DNA from 4 places in the Kluyvera georgiana genome. Region 4 is predicted to be linked to each of the others. Evidence: predicted binding sites of a transcription regulator. Region 4 holds the regulator's gene; each other region holds the start of a gene.
What was found. Region 4 encodes CRP, which controls carbon source genes, mostly activating them, when cyclic AMP is high. Its sites were predicted from a motif close to ATGTGANNNNNNTCACAT; they were not measured.
Positions count from the first base shown of each region.

Region 1: ABTW00_RS08045 (CidA/LrgA family protein) is a predicted target of CRP. The motif match lies at 2,783-2,800, and genes of this name have one in related genera.
Region 2: bhsA (multiple stress resistance protein BhsA) is a predicted target of CRP. The motif match lies at 2,445-2,462, and genes of this name have one in related genera.
Region 3: ABTW00_RS04300 (acetyl-CoA C-acetyltransferase) is a predicted target of CRP. The motif match lies at 2,073-2,090, and genes of this name have one in related genera.

Region 1 is NZ_CP158865.1:1,692,221-1,696,154, forward strand. It holds gene sanA (outer membrane permeability protein SanA) at 1-431, opposite strand, end outside; gene cdd (cytidine deaminase) at 627-1,511, opposite strand; gene ABTW00_RS08040 (CidB/LrgB family autolysis modulator) at 1,641-2,336, opposite strand; gene ABTW00_RS08045 (CidA/LrgA family protein) at 2,336-2,734, opposite strand; gene ABTW00_RS08050 (LysR substrate-binding domain-containing protein) at 2,859-3,782, opposite strand.
Region 2 is NZ_CP158865.1:2,660,660-2,664,593, reverse strand. It holds gene ABTW00_RS12635 (NAD(P)/FAD-dependent oxidoreductase) at 1-801, shown strand, start outside; gene ABTW00_RS12630 (glycine zipper 2TM domain-containing protein) at 1,061-1,597, shown strand; gene ABTW00_RS12625 (TetR/AcrR family transcriptional regulator) at 1,652-2,287, opposite strand; gene bhsA (multiple stress resistance protein BhsA) at 2,533-2,790, shown strand; gene ldtC (L,D-transpeptidase LdtC) at 2,879-3,838, opposite strand.
Region 3 is NZ_CP158865.1:885,942-889,875, reverse strand. It holds gene ABTW00_RS04305 (oligogalacturonate-specific porin KdgM family protein) at 1-333, opposite strand, end outside; gene ABTW00_RS04300 (acetyl-CoA C-acetyltransferase) at 813-2,000, opposite strand; gene ABTW00_RS04295 (LysR family transcriptional regulator) at 2,112-2,981, opposite strand; gene ABTW00_RS04290 (multidrug/biocide efflux PACE transporter) at 3,076-3,537, shown strand; gene ABTW00_RS04285 (amino acid permease) at 3,649-3,934, shown strand, end outside.
Region 4 is NZ_CP158865.1:425,721-429,654, forward strand. It holds gene ABTW00_RS01965 (YccS/YhfK family putative transporter) at 1-1,369, opposite strand, end outside; gene crp (cAMP-activated global transcriptional regulator CRP) at 1,424-2,056, opposite strand; gene ABTW00_RS01975 (OsmC family protein) at 2,361-2,765, shown strand; gene ABTW00_RS01980 (phosphoribulokinase) at 2,827-3,690, opposite strand; gene ABTW00_RS01985 (YheU family protein) at 3,756-3,934, opposite strand, start outside.

The DNA.
Region 1 (3,934 bases), 1.3 Mb from region 4:
ATGATAATGAAATCGTTGGTGTCGAACACTTTACGCGTGCGGACGATGGAATCGAGCGTACGGAAGCCCGCGTAATCCAGCACGATATCTTCCGGCGCCACGCCGGCTTTGATCAGATCGCGGCGCATGGTCATCGGCTCGTTATAGCTTTGCAGCGCGTTGTCGCCGCTCAGCAGCAGATAGTTGACCTTGCCGCTGTTGTAGGCGTTCAGCGCCCCCTGGATGCGGTAACGGTAATACTGGTTGATGACGCCGGTACGGTAGTACTTCGCGGTGCCAAGCACGACACCCACCTGGCGATAGGGAAGATCCTGTAGCTCGTCGTAGATATAAGGCGCCGTTTTCCAGCTCATCCAGCGGTCAAGACCCAGCACGGTCAACAGCAGCAGGCCGCACAGGACTAACAGGCTGTATAACACACGCTTTAACATGAACTTGGCTCAACCGTGGACGAGGGAGACATCAGGCTACTTTACCCGCCGGGCAAGCGCAAGAAACCATCGTTTAATTGCGGGGAAATTAGACAACGGAGGCGGATTGCCGTTTGTAGGCCGGATAAGGCAAAGCCGCCGTCCGGCAATCTGCTCCAGTCAGCCCGATGGCGCTACGCTTATCAGGCCTACGGGTTATGCCAACAGGACGCGATCGATATTATGGCAGCCGAGCGCTTTCAGCGTCGCGGCGGTGGCATCCCACTGAATCAGCGGGGCATCGGCGCGTTCAGCAAGAATGGCCCGTTGAATATCCGGGTAATCATAACCGTTCAGGCTCAGCAGGTTCAGCGCGCCCTGCAGCGGTGGCAGCGTGGGGTTAAACGCGGCGTTTTCAGCATAGCTGCCGCTGAAAATAGTACCATCACGCAGTTCCAGCGCCACGCCCGATGGCGATTGGCTGTACGGGGTATGGCTCTGATTCGCGGCCCGAATCGCAGCCTGTGAAAGCGCATCGCCATCAAGCGGATGGCCGTGATCCTCCGCGTCCATCAGCAGGGTTTTGATCTCCAGATCTTTCGGGCCAAAAGCATCCGGCAGGTAATCCTGTAACGTGTGTGGCTGACGGCCCGGCAGATTGATACGCAGCGCCAGCCCGCTGTTCAGCTCGTTCATAAACTGACGGCAGTGGCCGCACGGCGTGTAGTTAACGGTAATCGCCTGCAGCGCTTTTTCACCGCGTAGCCAGGCGTGGCTGATGGCGCTTTGCTCGGCATGAACCGTTTGTTGCATCGTCGCGCCGAGAAACTCCATGTTGCCGCCGAAGTACCAGGTGCCGCTGACACCGCGGGCAATGGCGCCAACGTTAAAGTGAGAGAGGTCTGCGCGGGCGCAGGCTGCGGCCAGTGGCAGGAGCGCGAAAGCGAGCGCGTCTTCGTCCAACCCCGTCGCCTGCTGCAGCGATGAGACCTGCCCGGCGCTTAACAGAGCAGGGAAGTGCGGATCGGCTAACAGCGGAGCGATAGCGGTCTGCAGGTCTGCCGCCAGTTGCGTAAAAGCAGATTGAAAACGTGGATGCATGGCGTTGTGCCTCATAACAATGTAATGGGATCGTAGTGTACGGGGCTCGCATGCCACAATTAGTGATCAATATCTCATTGTTAGTGCAACGTATGTAATCTCATTGGAAAATGTGTGATTTGTCTCGTTTTATCCCACCGCGGCCAGAATAATCGGGAACAGGAACGGTGCGATCAGCGAGGTAATAATCCCGCAGATGACCAGGGCCAGTGAACTAAACGCCCCTTCCTGGTAGTCCAGCTCCGCGCAGCGAGCGGTGCCGAGGGCGTGCGATGCGGTGCCCATCGACAGGCCGCGCGAAGCTTTAGTGGTGATACGCATCAGGTTCAACAGCGTGTGGCCAAACACCGCGCCGAGAATACCGACATAAATCACGCACACTGCGCTGATGGCGGGAATACCGCCGATGCTGCCGCTGACTGCCATCGCAATCGGGGTGGTGACCGATTTCGGCAGAATAGAGGCGGCGATTTGCGGCGATGCGCCCATCATTAACGCCACGGTGGTGCCGGTAATCATCGCCACCGCGCTGCCGATAAAGCAGATAGTGATAATGGATTTCCAGCGGGCACGAATCTGGTGCAGCTGTTCGTACAGCGGGTAGGCGAGGGCCACCACCGCCGGTTGCAGAAGGTCGTTCAGTACTTCGCTGCCTTTGAAATAGTGGTCGTACGGGATGCCGGTCAGCATCAGGAACGGAATAATCACCACCATAGAAACCAGCAGCGGGTTGAGCAGCGGCATTTTGAAACGCGCGCCCAGCTTACGGGCGGCAAAAAAGACAACCAGGGTCAGCGGCAGCGACCACCAAATATAATGAAGCATTATTTTTTCGCCTCTTCTTGCCCAACGACGTTACGTTCACCGTGTACCAGGTGTGAGCTCCAGCTCACGACCACCAGCACCACCAGCGTACTGACGGTACAGGAGACCACCACCGGACCAAACTGCGCGCTCAAGAGCGTGAAGTACTGCATCACGCCAACGCCAATCGGCACAAACAGCAGCGCCATATAGCGAATAAGCACGTAGCAGCCGGGGTTGACCCATTTGGCGGGCAGAATTTGCAGCGCCAGCAGGACGAAGAGGATAAGCATGCCGATAATGCTGCCGGGGATGGTGATGGGCAGCAGCGACGAAACAAAAATTCCGGCATAAAGGCAGGCGTAAATCAGCACGAATGCACGCAGGTATTGCCAGATAATATTCAGTGATTTGAGCATGGGATTCACCTTTGGTGGAATGCATTCATCATACAATTAAACCCTGAAATGTGCTACCGATCACATCATGAAATCTGAGCATACCTGATATAGATAAGCGGAACATTAGCCATCTGACCACAGGTTAGCTTTCAATGTGTACCGGGTGTGATAAATAGTGGAGAAAACGGCTCAGCGCCAGCGACGGGAGATCCTTCTTACGCCAGAATACGCCAACGCTGCCTTTCTGCTCAATGCGCGGCAGCGCCAGAATCGACAGCTGCCCCTGGCGCTGGTAGCGCTCGGCAAGGCGTAAAGAAAGAATAGAGATCATATCGCTGCTTTGCAGCAGGTTGACGCTGACGTTCATCGATGCCGATTCGATGGTGTTCTCCGGCAGCATTACGCCGTTTTCCACCAGCGCGTTATCAATACTCTGACGGATCGGCGTGCCGTTCGGCCAGACGATCCAGCGCCACGAGGCCAGATCGTTCCACGTCAGGCTGGCAAGGCGCGCCAGCGGATGGTCGGTACGCGCGACAAAACAGACCGGTTCGGTATACAGCACTTCATAGTTCAGCGGCAGCTCCAGCGCCCGGCCGCCGATACGCCCGACCACCACATCGACCACCCCCGACTGTAAATCGTGCAGCAGCGGCGTCATCACCTTTTCTTCAATATTCAGATGCAGCGTCGGCATTTCGGCCAACAGCGGGAAAATCGCCTGGGAAACGCAGTCGGTGGCCACCGGCGAGCAGCCAATTTTCAGGCTGCCAACCAGCCCGCCTTGCTTAAAGCGTTCCATCTCGAACTGTGAACGTTCGATATCGTTTATCAGCCGCTGGGCATGCTGGAGCAGCAGTTTGCCGCCCTCCGATGGACGTAGACCTTTACTGTGTCGCTCAAACAGCGTCAGGCCTAACTCCTCTTCAAACTGGGTCAGCCACTTCGACAGCGCGGGCTGAGTGATGTGCATTTTCTTCGCCACCTGGGTGAGATTTCCCTGCTCGCCGAGCGCCACCAGAATGTGCAAATGATGAAGCTTCAGTTTCTGCGTCCAGTCCGCCATCAGGTATAACCTCCAGGTTATGTTTGAGCATGAAATGCCATTGTACAACTCATTTCTCTTATCACAAAATGGCAACATAAAAGCAAAAAAAGAAACATCTTACCCTGTGCCGTTCGGGCCAGACGCGCGAACGGCGAAATGGATAACCTGCA
Region 2 (3,934 bases), 2.2 Mb from region 4:
GGTAAGGTGAACATCGCCATTGTTGGCGGCGGCGCGACCGGCGTTGAACTGTCCGCTGAACTGCACAACGCGGTGAAACAGCTACACAGCTATGGCTACAAAGGGTTGAACAACGAAGCGCTAAACGTCACGCTGGTGGAAGCCGGTGAACGTATTCTGCCTGCGCTGCCGCCGCGTATTTCCGGCGCAGCTCACAGCGAACTGACTAAAATGGGCGTGCGCGTGCTGACCCAGACGATGGTGACCAGCGCCGATGAAGGCGGTCTGCATACGAAAGACGGCGAATATATTGAGGCCGATCTGATGGTATGGGCGGCGGGCATTAAAGCACCAGATTTTATGAAAGAGATCGGTGGTCTGGAAACAAACCGCATCAATCAGCTGGTGGTTGAGCCGACGCTGCAAACCACCCGCGATCAGGATATCTACGCCATCGGCGACTGTGCTTCCTGCGCCCGTCCGGAAGGGGGCTTTGTGCCGCCGCGCGCTCAGGCGGCGCACCAGATGGCGACCTGTGCGCTGAACAACATTCTGGCGCAGATGAAGGGTAAAGAGCTGAAGCCTTACACCTACAAGGATCACGGTTCACTGGTGTCGCTCTCCAACTATTCAACGGTCGGTAGCCTGATGGGTAACCTGATGCGTGGCTCGATGATGATTGAAGGGCGTATCGCGCGTATGGTGTATATCTCGCTGTACCGTATGCACCAGATTGCGCTGCACGGCTACTGCAAAACCGGCTTGATGATGCTGGTGGGGAGTATCAACCGCGTCATCCGTCCGCGCCTGAAACTGCACTAATCGCGCCGAAAGGTTCCCGGCCTACATGCATCACAACATGCAGGCCGGATAAGCGCAGCGCCATCCGGCAATGTGCGCCAATGTTCCGTCCAAAGCGCTGCGCTTATCAGCGCTTTCAATTGTTATCTGCATCCACCTTCAGAATTCTCTCAAACATCTCTAATCCCACATAAAATCCTGCTTTTGAGTTTTTGTCTGATAGTCATGGTTTGACTTAAGTTGCACAATTGTTAGCAATAGCAACAAAGGAGGAAGTCCCGTGAATAAATCAATGTTGGCGGGTATTGGTATTGGCGTTGCAGCCGCTCTCGGGGTTGCCGCCGTAGCGAGTATGAACGTATTCGATCGTGGCCCGCAGTATGCGCAGGTGATCTCCGCTACGCCAATCAAGGAAACCGTTAAGAACCCGCGTCAGGAGTGCCGCAATGTGACGGTAACGCACCGTCGTCCGGTACAGGATGAAAACCGTATCGCCGGCTCGGTGCTGGGCGCCGTTGCCGGTGGGGTCATCGGGCACCAGTTTGGCGGTGGCCGCGGTAAAGACGTCGCAACCGTCGTCGGTGCTTTGGGCGGCGGCTATGCGGGTAACCAGGTGCAGGGTGCGATGCAGAATAACGACACCTACACCACGACGGAACAGCGCTGTAAAACGGTGTACGACAAGTCCGAGAAAACCCTCGGATATGATGTGACTTACAAAATCGGCGACCAGCAGGGCAAAATCCGCATGGATAAACAGCCCGGCAGCCAGATTCCGCTGGATAGCAATGGTCAGCTGGTACTGAATAAAGCCTAAAAAAGTGTGAGTGTGCTGATTCGCCCCTCCGTCACCCGGACTGAGGGGCGTTTTTTATACGGCAATCATCTGTGGCCACAGGCGCAGGGTGGTTTCGGTAATCTGCATCAGCGTTTCAAAGCTCGCCCCTTCGCGAGCGCTAATCGACATTCCCTGCAAAATACAGCTCAGAAACTGCGCCAGCTCGGCGACGTTTTTCTCTGCCGGGATCTCCCCGCGCGCCTGACGCAGCTGTAAGAACTGGCATAGCGTCTGTTCCTGTACCGCGTGACGCGACTTAATGGTCTTCGCAATTTCTTTGGAAGAAGCGGCCAGGGCGGCAGACGTGTTGATCATAAAGCAGCCCGCCGGCGTGTCTTTGCTGGTAAAGCAGGTGGCGACGGCGGTGAAATAGTGACGAAGCGCCTCCAGCAGCGTCTGGTCATCGCAGAACAGACAGGCTTCATTTTTCGACGCAAAACGGTTGATGTAGTGATCGAGAACGGCGCGGAATAGCCCTTCTTTATTCACAAATTCAGCGTACAGCGTCGGCGCCTTGGCGCCGGTGGCTTCGACAAGATCGGAAAGGGATGTTGCTTCATAGCCATACTGCCAGAACAGCGTCATCGCTTTATCCAGCGCCGCTTCCCGGTCGAATACTTTAGGTCGACCACGGCCTTTTTTCGCGCAACTTTGCGTGTCAGTTGTCATCGTGCCGCCTACCTCAGTCGGTGTTTAGTGAATGCTCATTATAAAAATAATCGTCGGCGGGGGCTAGCGGTTCCGTCGCAAAAAAGAATTCAACATATTCATATGAAAAATATATGAATTCTAATTAAATAAATGATCGTTATAAAAATCCGTTGACGTGTGACCTGGATCTCATTACTATTAATTTATCGATCGTTAAGTTAATAACGTCTGACCTACAAAAATTCATCTGCAAGGTAAAAATTATGAAAAACGTAAAAACCCTGGCTATCGCCGCAGTCCTAAGTTCACTGTCATTTGCAAGCTTTGCCGCTGTTGAAGTGCAATCCACTCCGGCAGATCAGCACAAAGTCGGCAACATTGCCGCATCTGCAGGTCCGAACCTGGCTTCTCTGGAACAAGAGCTGTCTCAGAAAGCCGATGAAATGGGTGCGAAATCTTTCCGCATCACTTCCGTTAGCGGTCCGAACTCCCTCCACGGTACCGCGGTAATCTATAAATAAGCGTTAAAACCCTCATAATGCTTATGCCACTGCTATAAAAAAGGCCCTGAGCGGAATACGCTCAGGGCCTTTTACTTTGGGCTTTCAACTACATACTTTGCTGCGCAATATCGTGATGACGGGTGACATCGACCGGCATTCCGGAGCGCACATCCATCACTTTTTTCATCACTTCGCTATCGGTAGCAGGGTTCTGGCTAAAGGCCTTCATCCCGGCGTTAAGCACAATCGGCAGGGTCTGCGGGTTATCATCAATATGCTCGGACAGCGGTTGATGAACCTCCACGAGATGGACGCCGTTTGGTTCAATCGACGCTTTAATCGGCGTATTGATAATGTTTACCTTGGTGCCAGGCGTGACCTGATCGAAAAGGGCTTTAATGTCGTTATCACGCAGGCGAATACAGCCTGAACTGACGCGCATCCCGATACCAAAATCGGCGTTGGTGCCGTGTAGCAGATACACGCCGCCGTAGGCCGCAAGACGAATGGCGTGATGCCCCATCGGGTTATCCGGTCCGGCAGGCATTACCGCTGGCAGCTCAACACCCTGAGCGCGATAGCGCGCGCGGATATTGGCGGTTGGCGTCCAGGTTGGGTTGGCGCGTTTATCTGAAACGGTGGTGACCATGGTGGGGGTCACCGTGGTGCCGCCAAGTTGACCAATGCCGATGGGGTATACGGTCACGGTTTTACTGCCCGGCGGGTAGTAGTACAGCCGCAGCTCGGCCAGATTCAGTACGATGCCTTCACGCGGTACGTCGGGTAGCAGTGTTTGCAGCGGGATAGTGAGTACGCTACCCGCGCGAGGCACATACGGATCGACGCCAGGGTTGGCCTGCAGCAGCGCCAGGAAACCCACGTTATATTTCTTGGCGATAGATTCCAGTGAGCCACCGCTGTTGTCGACGACGTGAAAACGGTTTTCGCCCACCAGACGGCTACCCGGCGGCGGCAGCGGCCAGGAGTTGGCGCTGGCTGGCAGCGCAACGCTGACGGCAAGGAGCAATCCTGCTAGCCAGCGTGAAAGTTGCAGAGCTTGACGCATCACTCTAATCCCTCAAAGTCAAAAATGTTGTCTAAAAGTTAAAGCAGCTATTATGCGTAAGCGGACTGTAGGGAAGTGATGAGTGATTGAAAGAGT
Region 3 (3,934 bases), 460 kb from region 4:
CGGTTTATAGATGGAGAAGCTGTCTTTACTCTCAATATTAAAGCCTGGGTTCAGGGCAAAGTTATCCGTCGCCTTCCAGCGCCAGTTAATGGATTCTTCGTGACCATTCCCCACCATTTCGTTAAACGGACGATCCTGTTTATCAGTATCACCACCCGTTTTCCATTTTGCTTCGACGCCAAAACCAAGACCGTTATCAAACCGATGAGATACCGCAACACGGTCAGCGTTTGAACCGCTGTCAATATATTCATGACGCAGGTCAACGGTTACCGCAGATGCAGCGAAAGACATGCCAGATAATACGGCCAGGGCCAGAGTTTTCTTTAACATTTGCCATCCCTCAATTGAAATTATGTTTCTTTTTTATGGAATTGGATTTTATTTTTTCCAAATTTCTATTTTAGTGATCGAGATCGTAATTATTTGTTTCAGAAAATCTGGCACAAAGAGGACGTGATAAAGCTCAACAAAAAACAGACATAACCCTCAAAAAATAAAACTTAGATCACAAAGATTTATTTTCCATGAATTAAGTTTTCTATAATTTACTTAATTTACATGAACTTACCAAAAAAGAAGTAACGTGAGTTATTCTTAGCAATAGTAATAATTTATGTTTAAGCAATGACTCGGCTAAGCATTTACTCATTCATATCTCTTACAAATGACACAAATAAAAATAAATATATAAAGGAAGGAACTAGACACGAATACTTTCGTGGTCTCTTAACTCAGCGTATAGAAACAAAAAAAGACCTCGAATGAGGTCTTTTTGAAAGGGAAAAAAGAATGGAGAAACTAAAGCAGAGTTACTGAATGTCTCGCTCGACGGCAAGGGCAACCCCCTGACCACCACCGATGCACAGCGTCGCCAGGCCTTTACGTGCATCGCGTTTAATCATCTCGTGAACCAGAGAAACCAGGATTCGGCAGCCCGATGCGCCTATCGGATGCCCCAGAGCAATCGCCCCGCCGTTGACGTTAACCTTCTGCTCGTTCCATTCCAGCATTTTACCCACCGAAATGGCCTGCGCGGCGAAAGCTTCATTAGCCTCAATCAAGTCAACATCATTCAACTGCCATCCTGCACGCTCCAGGCATCGTCGCGTGGCATAAACCGGTGCAATCCCCATTAACGCGGGATCCACCCCCACGCTGGCAAACGCACGGATCCGCGCCAGGATAGGTAACCCCAATTCAAGCGCTTTGCTTTCGCTCATCATCAACACCGCCGCCGCGCCGTCGTTAATCGACGAAGCGTTACCCGCCGTCACCGAGCCCGACAGATCGAAAGATGGGCTCAGACGCGCCAGTGCTTCCGCGCTGGCATCGGTTTGCGGCTGCTCATCGGTATCGACAATCTGCGGCTGACCACCAGGCTGTGGGTTTATCACCGGAACGATTTCGTCGCGAAAGCGCCCCGAGTCGATAGCCTTGCGGGCTTTATGCTGTGAGCTTAACGCCCAGGCATCCTGCTGCTCGCGGCTGATGCCATATTCGCGCGCCAGATTTTCCGCCGTAACGCCCATATGATAATCGTTGAAGGCGTCCCACAGGCCATCATGCACCAGACTATCGATAAGTTGGCTATTGCCCAGCTGCGCGCCGGTACGGCTGTCGGTCAACACGTGCGGCGCGCGGCTCATATTTTCTTGCCCACCGGCGATAACCACATCGGCTTCACCGCATTGAATTGCCTGGGTCGCCAGATGCAGCGCCTTCAGCCCCGAGCCACAGACGTCGTTAATGGTGATGGCCGATACGGTATTCGGCAGCCCCCCTTTTATCGCGGACTGCCGCGCCGGGTTTTGCCCGGTACCTGCGGTCAGAACCTGGCCAATAATCACTTCGTCGATCGACGTTGCGGCAATGCCGCTGCGTTCAACCAACGCGTTGATCACCAGGCTACCCAGTTCGACGGCGGAATGACGTGCAAGCGCCCCCTGAAAACAGCCGATGGGCGTACGGACAGCACCTACGATAACGACATCTTTCATCTCAACCTCAGCGCAAAATAATCTGCGTATAGTAGATGATTGTTATCAACTTTTTTCGCAATTGTTTAAAAAAAGTGAGTCTTATCACAAAGGAATTGCTTATCGTATGCGCTACGTCGACACCTGCTGGAGGTACTGACGCAGCCAGCTTCCCGCCGCGCCCAGGGGAGCCTCTTTATGCCAGAGCAAATCGATAGAAACCGACATGGGCCAGCCCGTAATATCCAGCATAGTCAGCTCCGCCGAACTGGCAAATTCATCCACCAGCGCACAGGGCAACACGCACCATCCCAGCCCCTGCGCCGCCATGCTCAACAGCATCAGATAGTTGGGTGCCGACCATACCGGCCCGCGTGCGGGTGCTGAGCGATTCTCCAGATAGGTATTCAACCGCAGCTCGCGCCACGTGCGCAGTTGCTCCCACTCCACGCGGGCCTGCGCGGTCAGAGGATGATCGGGAGAGACATAGACCGCCATGCGCGTCTGCATCGGCAGGCGGGTATGACCAATATCGGTCGGATAGTCGTCGCGCGCCTCAATCAACCCCACCTGCGCGCGGCCTTTTTGCAACAGATCGACCACATCATCATCCTCCCCCACCAGACATTCAAACTCGGTATGCGGGAAGCGACGGTCGAACTGCGCCAGCAGATCTTCCAGCACGTCCGGATGCAGAGTATCCGACAGTACAAAGGTTAAACGCGCTTCCGTTTCACCGCTCAATGAAACCGCCAGCTCATCAAGCCGTTCACTGGCGGCGAGGATCGCCTGCACGTAGCTCAGCACCCGCTGGCCTTCCGGGGTCAATACCGGTTGGCGCGCAGAACGATCGAACAATGTGACGCCGAGATCCACCTCCAGATGGGCGATGGCGGTACTGATCGTCGACTGACTTTTGCGTAGACGGCGCCCCGCGGCGGAAAAGGAACCGCAGGAGACGGTTTCAACGAAGGCGGTCAGAGCTTCGGGGGAATAGCGCATGAAGTATCTACTTTATCGATGGATTCTATCTTTTACTTATCACATTTACCCATAAAATGCGCATAACAGTGTTCAATAAAACGAAGGTCATCAGATGCAACACGATTTATTACATCGCAGAAAGCTCCCGGAGCGTATTTTCCACGCCGTGTGCTTTGAAGGGATCGCCACCGCGATCCTCGCCCCTACCGCCGCCTGGCTGATGCAACGGCCCGTACTGGAAATGGGGGGACTCACGATTATTCTGGCCACCACCGCCATGGTGTGGAACATCATCTACAACGCCGTTTTTGACCGCCTGTGGCCGGTCACTCGCGTAAAGCGGACGGCAAAAGTGCGTGCCCTGCACGCCCTGGGATTTGAGTGTGGGTTTATCGTCATCGGCGTCAGCATCGTGTCGTTCGTGCTGGGCGTAACGCTGCTGCAGGCACTCACGCTGGAGATTGGCTTCTTCCTGTTTTTCCTGCCTTACACCATGCTCTACAACTGGGCGTACGATACGCTACGCGATCGCATCATCAAACGCCGCCAACAGAATCTTTACGCACAAAATTAGTCTTCTTTTCAGGCCGATAACAAGCGGCCTGAAAATGTTCAGCCACACGAAAAGCTAATTATGGTAAATTGTCCGCCATTTTTTTGGTTTTATGGTTGATATATTCAGATAATGTCTAAAATTTGGTCTAAAGACGAAACTCTATGGAGCTTTGCCCTATATGGCACTGCCGTCGGAGCGGGCACCCTTTTCCTGCCCATCCAGCTAGGGGCCGCCGGTGCGGTAGTTCTGTTTATCACCGCACTGGTTGCATGGCCGTTAACGTACTGGCCGCACCGCGCTTTATGTCAGTTCATCCTTTCGGCTAACACTCCGGCAAGCGTTGGCATTACCGGCGCCGTCACCCACTACTATGGCAAAAAGATCGGCAGTTTAATCACCGCGCTCTATTTCATTG
Region 4 (3,934 bases):
AGCTGCGACGAATAATCAGGTAGCTCACTAACGTCACTATCAGCATGCCCGTTAGCGCCCAGCCCTGCGGCGCGTGGAAGTGCAGGGCCACGGCGGCAATTACCAGCCCGGCAAGCGTGCCCGCCGCTCGGTGGAAAATTCGCACCCGGGTCGCGCCGTAACCGTTTTGCGTGACCAGCAGCACCGTCATCAGGATCCAGTACGGTTTTGGCAGGTGCAGCGCCGCGCCCATCAGGCTGGCGATGCTCAGCATCACGCTGAGACGCGCGGCGTTACGCAGGGCGGGAGAGCGCAAAGAGAGGTAGCTTTTTAACGCGGGGAACAGCGGCAGACGGCGTTCTTTGTCGGCCATCAGGTTACGCGGGTACAGCGGGCGCTGGGAGCGCAGCACGCGGGCAATGCGGCTGAAGTGCCAGGCACAGAACTGACCAACCGGGTTATCCGGGTGCTGGTCGGCAATTTTTTCCAGCGCGCCAATCTGTTTATCCATGTTGAAGCGGGTAGGGTAGCGGTGATAGAGGATATCGTCCGCCAGCACGCGCAGGCGTGCGGCTACCGTCTGGGCATTCCAGCGGATCACCGCTTCCGCATGGCTGCGTTCAACCAGCTTCTGCACCTCTTCCGGCTGGTGCAGGCTGACGGAGATATGCTCCTGCAAATCCAGCCCTACCTGGAAGGCGCGCAGCAGGCGCTTATAGTCATTGTGCTGGTTCGCCGCCAGCATGTGTAGCTGCTGGTAGCATTGGGAAATCAGGTCCACCACCTTTTGCTGGCGAGTCAGCAGCGGCGGCAGCGCGGTGTTGGGATCGGTATGCTGAGTCAGTAAGCTATATTTTGCTTCGCAGTAGTCCGCAAGCTGACGGTAAAGCAGACTGAGCGATTCTCGCAGCGGCTGCTCGCGCCACATCCAGAACCACCACCAGTTGAACAGCCCGTACCATAATGTTCCCAGCGCGTAGATCAATAACGGCTGCCAGATAGGCATATTCCCTGCCAGGCTAAGGGTAAAAATGGACGCAATCAGCGAAGCGGGCAGCAGTCGTCCGTGCAGGGCGCTGATCTCCGCCGTAACGCCAAGCAGCAGCGCCAGCCCGGTCAGAATCAGTGGCAGAGGTACATCGCGCGCCAGCAGCAGCTGAACGGCGAGGCTACATCCTGCGAACAGACAGCCGCCAATGATCAGACGCTTGAAGAAACGTTTATGTGGCGTATCAAGCCCGGCAATGTTGCAACAGGCGGGCACCAGCGAGAACAGTAGGCCCTGCTTGAGATGACCGAGAAGTAGACCAATGGCAACGGGCAGACACAGCACCAGCGTTTGCCGCAGTGCATAGTTGACTTCCGGGTGGTAAATCAGCCTGCGCCACATAGGGGGAAAACAAAAACGGCGTACTGCATGACGCAATACGCCGTTTGGGCTGGATTAGCGGGTACCGTAAACGACAATGGTTTTGCCGTGTGCGGAGATCAGATTCTGATCTTCCAGCATCTTCAGGATACGGCCCACGGTTTCACGAGAGCAGCCCACGATCTGGCCGATTTCCTGACGAGTGATTTTGATCTGCATCCCGTCCGGGTGGGTCATTGCGTCAGGTTGTTTTGCCAGGTTCAGCAGCGTCTGCGCGATACGACCGGTGACGTCGAGGAACGCCAGGTTGCCAACTTTCTCAGAGGTCACCTGCAGACGACGCGCCATTTGCGAAGAGAGACGCATCAGGATGTCCGGGTTAACCTGGATCAGCTGTCGGAATTTTTTATAAGAGATTTCAGCAACTTCACAAGCGGTTTTTGCCCGTACCCACGCGCTGCGTTCCTGGCCTTCTTCAAACAGGCCTAACTCACCGATGAAATCGCCCTGGTTGAGGTAAGAGAGGATCATCTCTTTCCCTTCTTCGTCCTTGATGAGTACTGCCACTGAGCCTTTTACGATGTAATACAGCGTCTCTGCTTTTTCACCCTGGTGAATCAGCGTGCTCTTCGATGGGTACTTATGAATATGGCAATGAGACAAGAACCATTCGAGAGTCGGGTCTGTTTGCGGTTTGCCAAGCACCATGCGCGGTTATCCTCTGTTATAAGCTCTTCCCGGCGGCAAAAGCATTGCGGCCACCGGTTGCAATAGTATCCTTCCCGTTACCTGGGAAGTCGGCTGTCGCATACTGTCGCAGCCTGTAATGTGATGTCCTCTGCATACATGCAGTACGTTTATGTATTACCGTAGCATCCTGACTGTTTTAGCATAGCTTTAGCCGTGTGTCTCCTGGTGTCTCGCTTCAGCATGACGTCGATCGCCTTCCATTGCGAGAATTGTTATGTGCGCGTAATCTGAGAAGAAAATTGCAACCTTGGAGTTAAAAATTATGCAAGCGCGTGTGAAATGGGTTGAAGGGCTGACCTTCCTGGGGGAGTCCGCTTCTGGGCACCAGATCCTGATGGACGGCAACTCTGGCGATAAAGCGCCAAGCCCGATGGAAGTGGTGCTGATGGCCGCAGGTGGCTGCAGCGCTATCGACGTGGTGTCTATCCTGCAGAAGGGGCGCAATGACGTGACCGACTGCGAAGTGAAGCTGACCTCCGAGCGTCGTGAAGAAGCGCCGCGCCTGTTCACCCACATCAATCTGCATTTTATCGTCACCGGTAAAGGGCTGAAGGATGCGGCGGTTTCCCGTGCGGTGGATCTGTCTGCGGAGAAGTACTGCTCTGTTGCGCTGATGCTTGAAAAAGCGGTGAATATCACCCACTCCTACGAAGTGATCGAAGGGTAAGTCCTTTGCGAGCAACGGCTCCCTCGTTCCTTCGGGGAGAGGGAACCGTCCTGTCAATCTGCTAGTTTCGACCTTCCATTAAACGCTGCACCAGCGGCGTCATGATCAATTCCATCGCCAGCCCCATTTTGCCGCCGGGAACGACCAGCGTGTTCATATGCGAGATGAACGAACCCTGCAGCATGGCCAGCAGCCACGGATAGTCGATGTTGTCGAGGTTGCGGAAGTGAATCACCACAAAGCTTTCGTCCAGCGACGGAATGCCCTTGGCGGCAAACGGGTTAGAGGTATCAACCGTCGGCACGCGCTGGAAGTTGATATGCGTGCGTGAGAACTGCGGCGTGATGTAGTTGATATAGTCTTCCATCGAACGCACGACCGAATCCATCACCGCTTCGCGGGAGTGTCCGCGCTCGCTGGTATCGCGGATCATCTTCTGGATCCACTCAAGGTTAACGATTGGCACAACGCCGACCAGCAGGTCGACGTGGCGTGCGACATCATGCTGTGGCGTCACGACGCCACCGTGCAGCCCTTCGTAGAACAGCACGTCGGTCGGTTCCGGCAGCGGCTGCCAGGGGGTAAACGTGCCTGGCACCTGATTCCACGGCACCGCTTCATCGTAGGTATGCAGGTATTTTCTCGACTGCCCTTTACCGTGCAGACCATAGTCGCGAAAGGTTTGTTCCAGCAGGCCAAAATCGTTGGCATCCGGGCCAAAGTAGCTGATATGGCGGCCTAAATCGCGGGCTTTACGAATGGCCATATCCATTTCCGGACGGGTATAACGGTGGAAGCTGTCGCCTTCCACTTCTGCCGAACGCAGGTTGAGCTGAGCAAAGATTTTACGGAACGCGAGGCTGGTGGTGGTGGTGCCCGCGCCGCTGGAACCGGTAACGGCAATAACCGGATGTTTGGCAGACATGCGAATAACTCCCTGAAAAGACGACAAGGGAAGCGTGGTAAACGCCTCCTGCCGTTAGAGTATAGTTAACCGCGAAATTGGTTACGGGGCATGATATTGACGGTCTCGTGAAGTTCGGACCAGACCAGCACCGCTTCGCCGGTTTGTAGCTGCTGTTTGACGTCGGCGACCTTTTGCGCAAGTGAACGCTCATATTCACCATAATCAGTGCCTTCGCGCAAGACAAAGCTTTCAATCAGGTTGT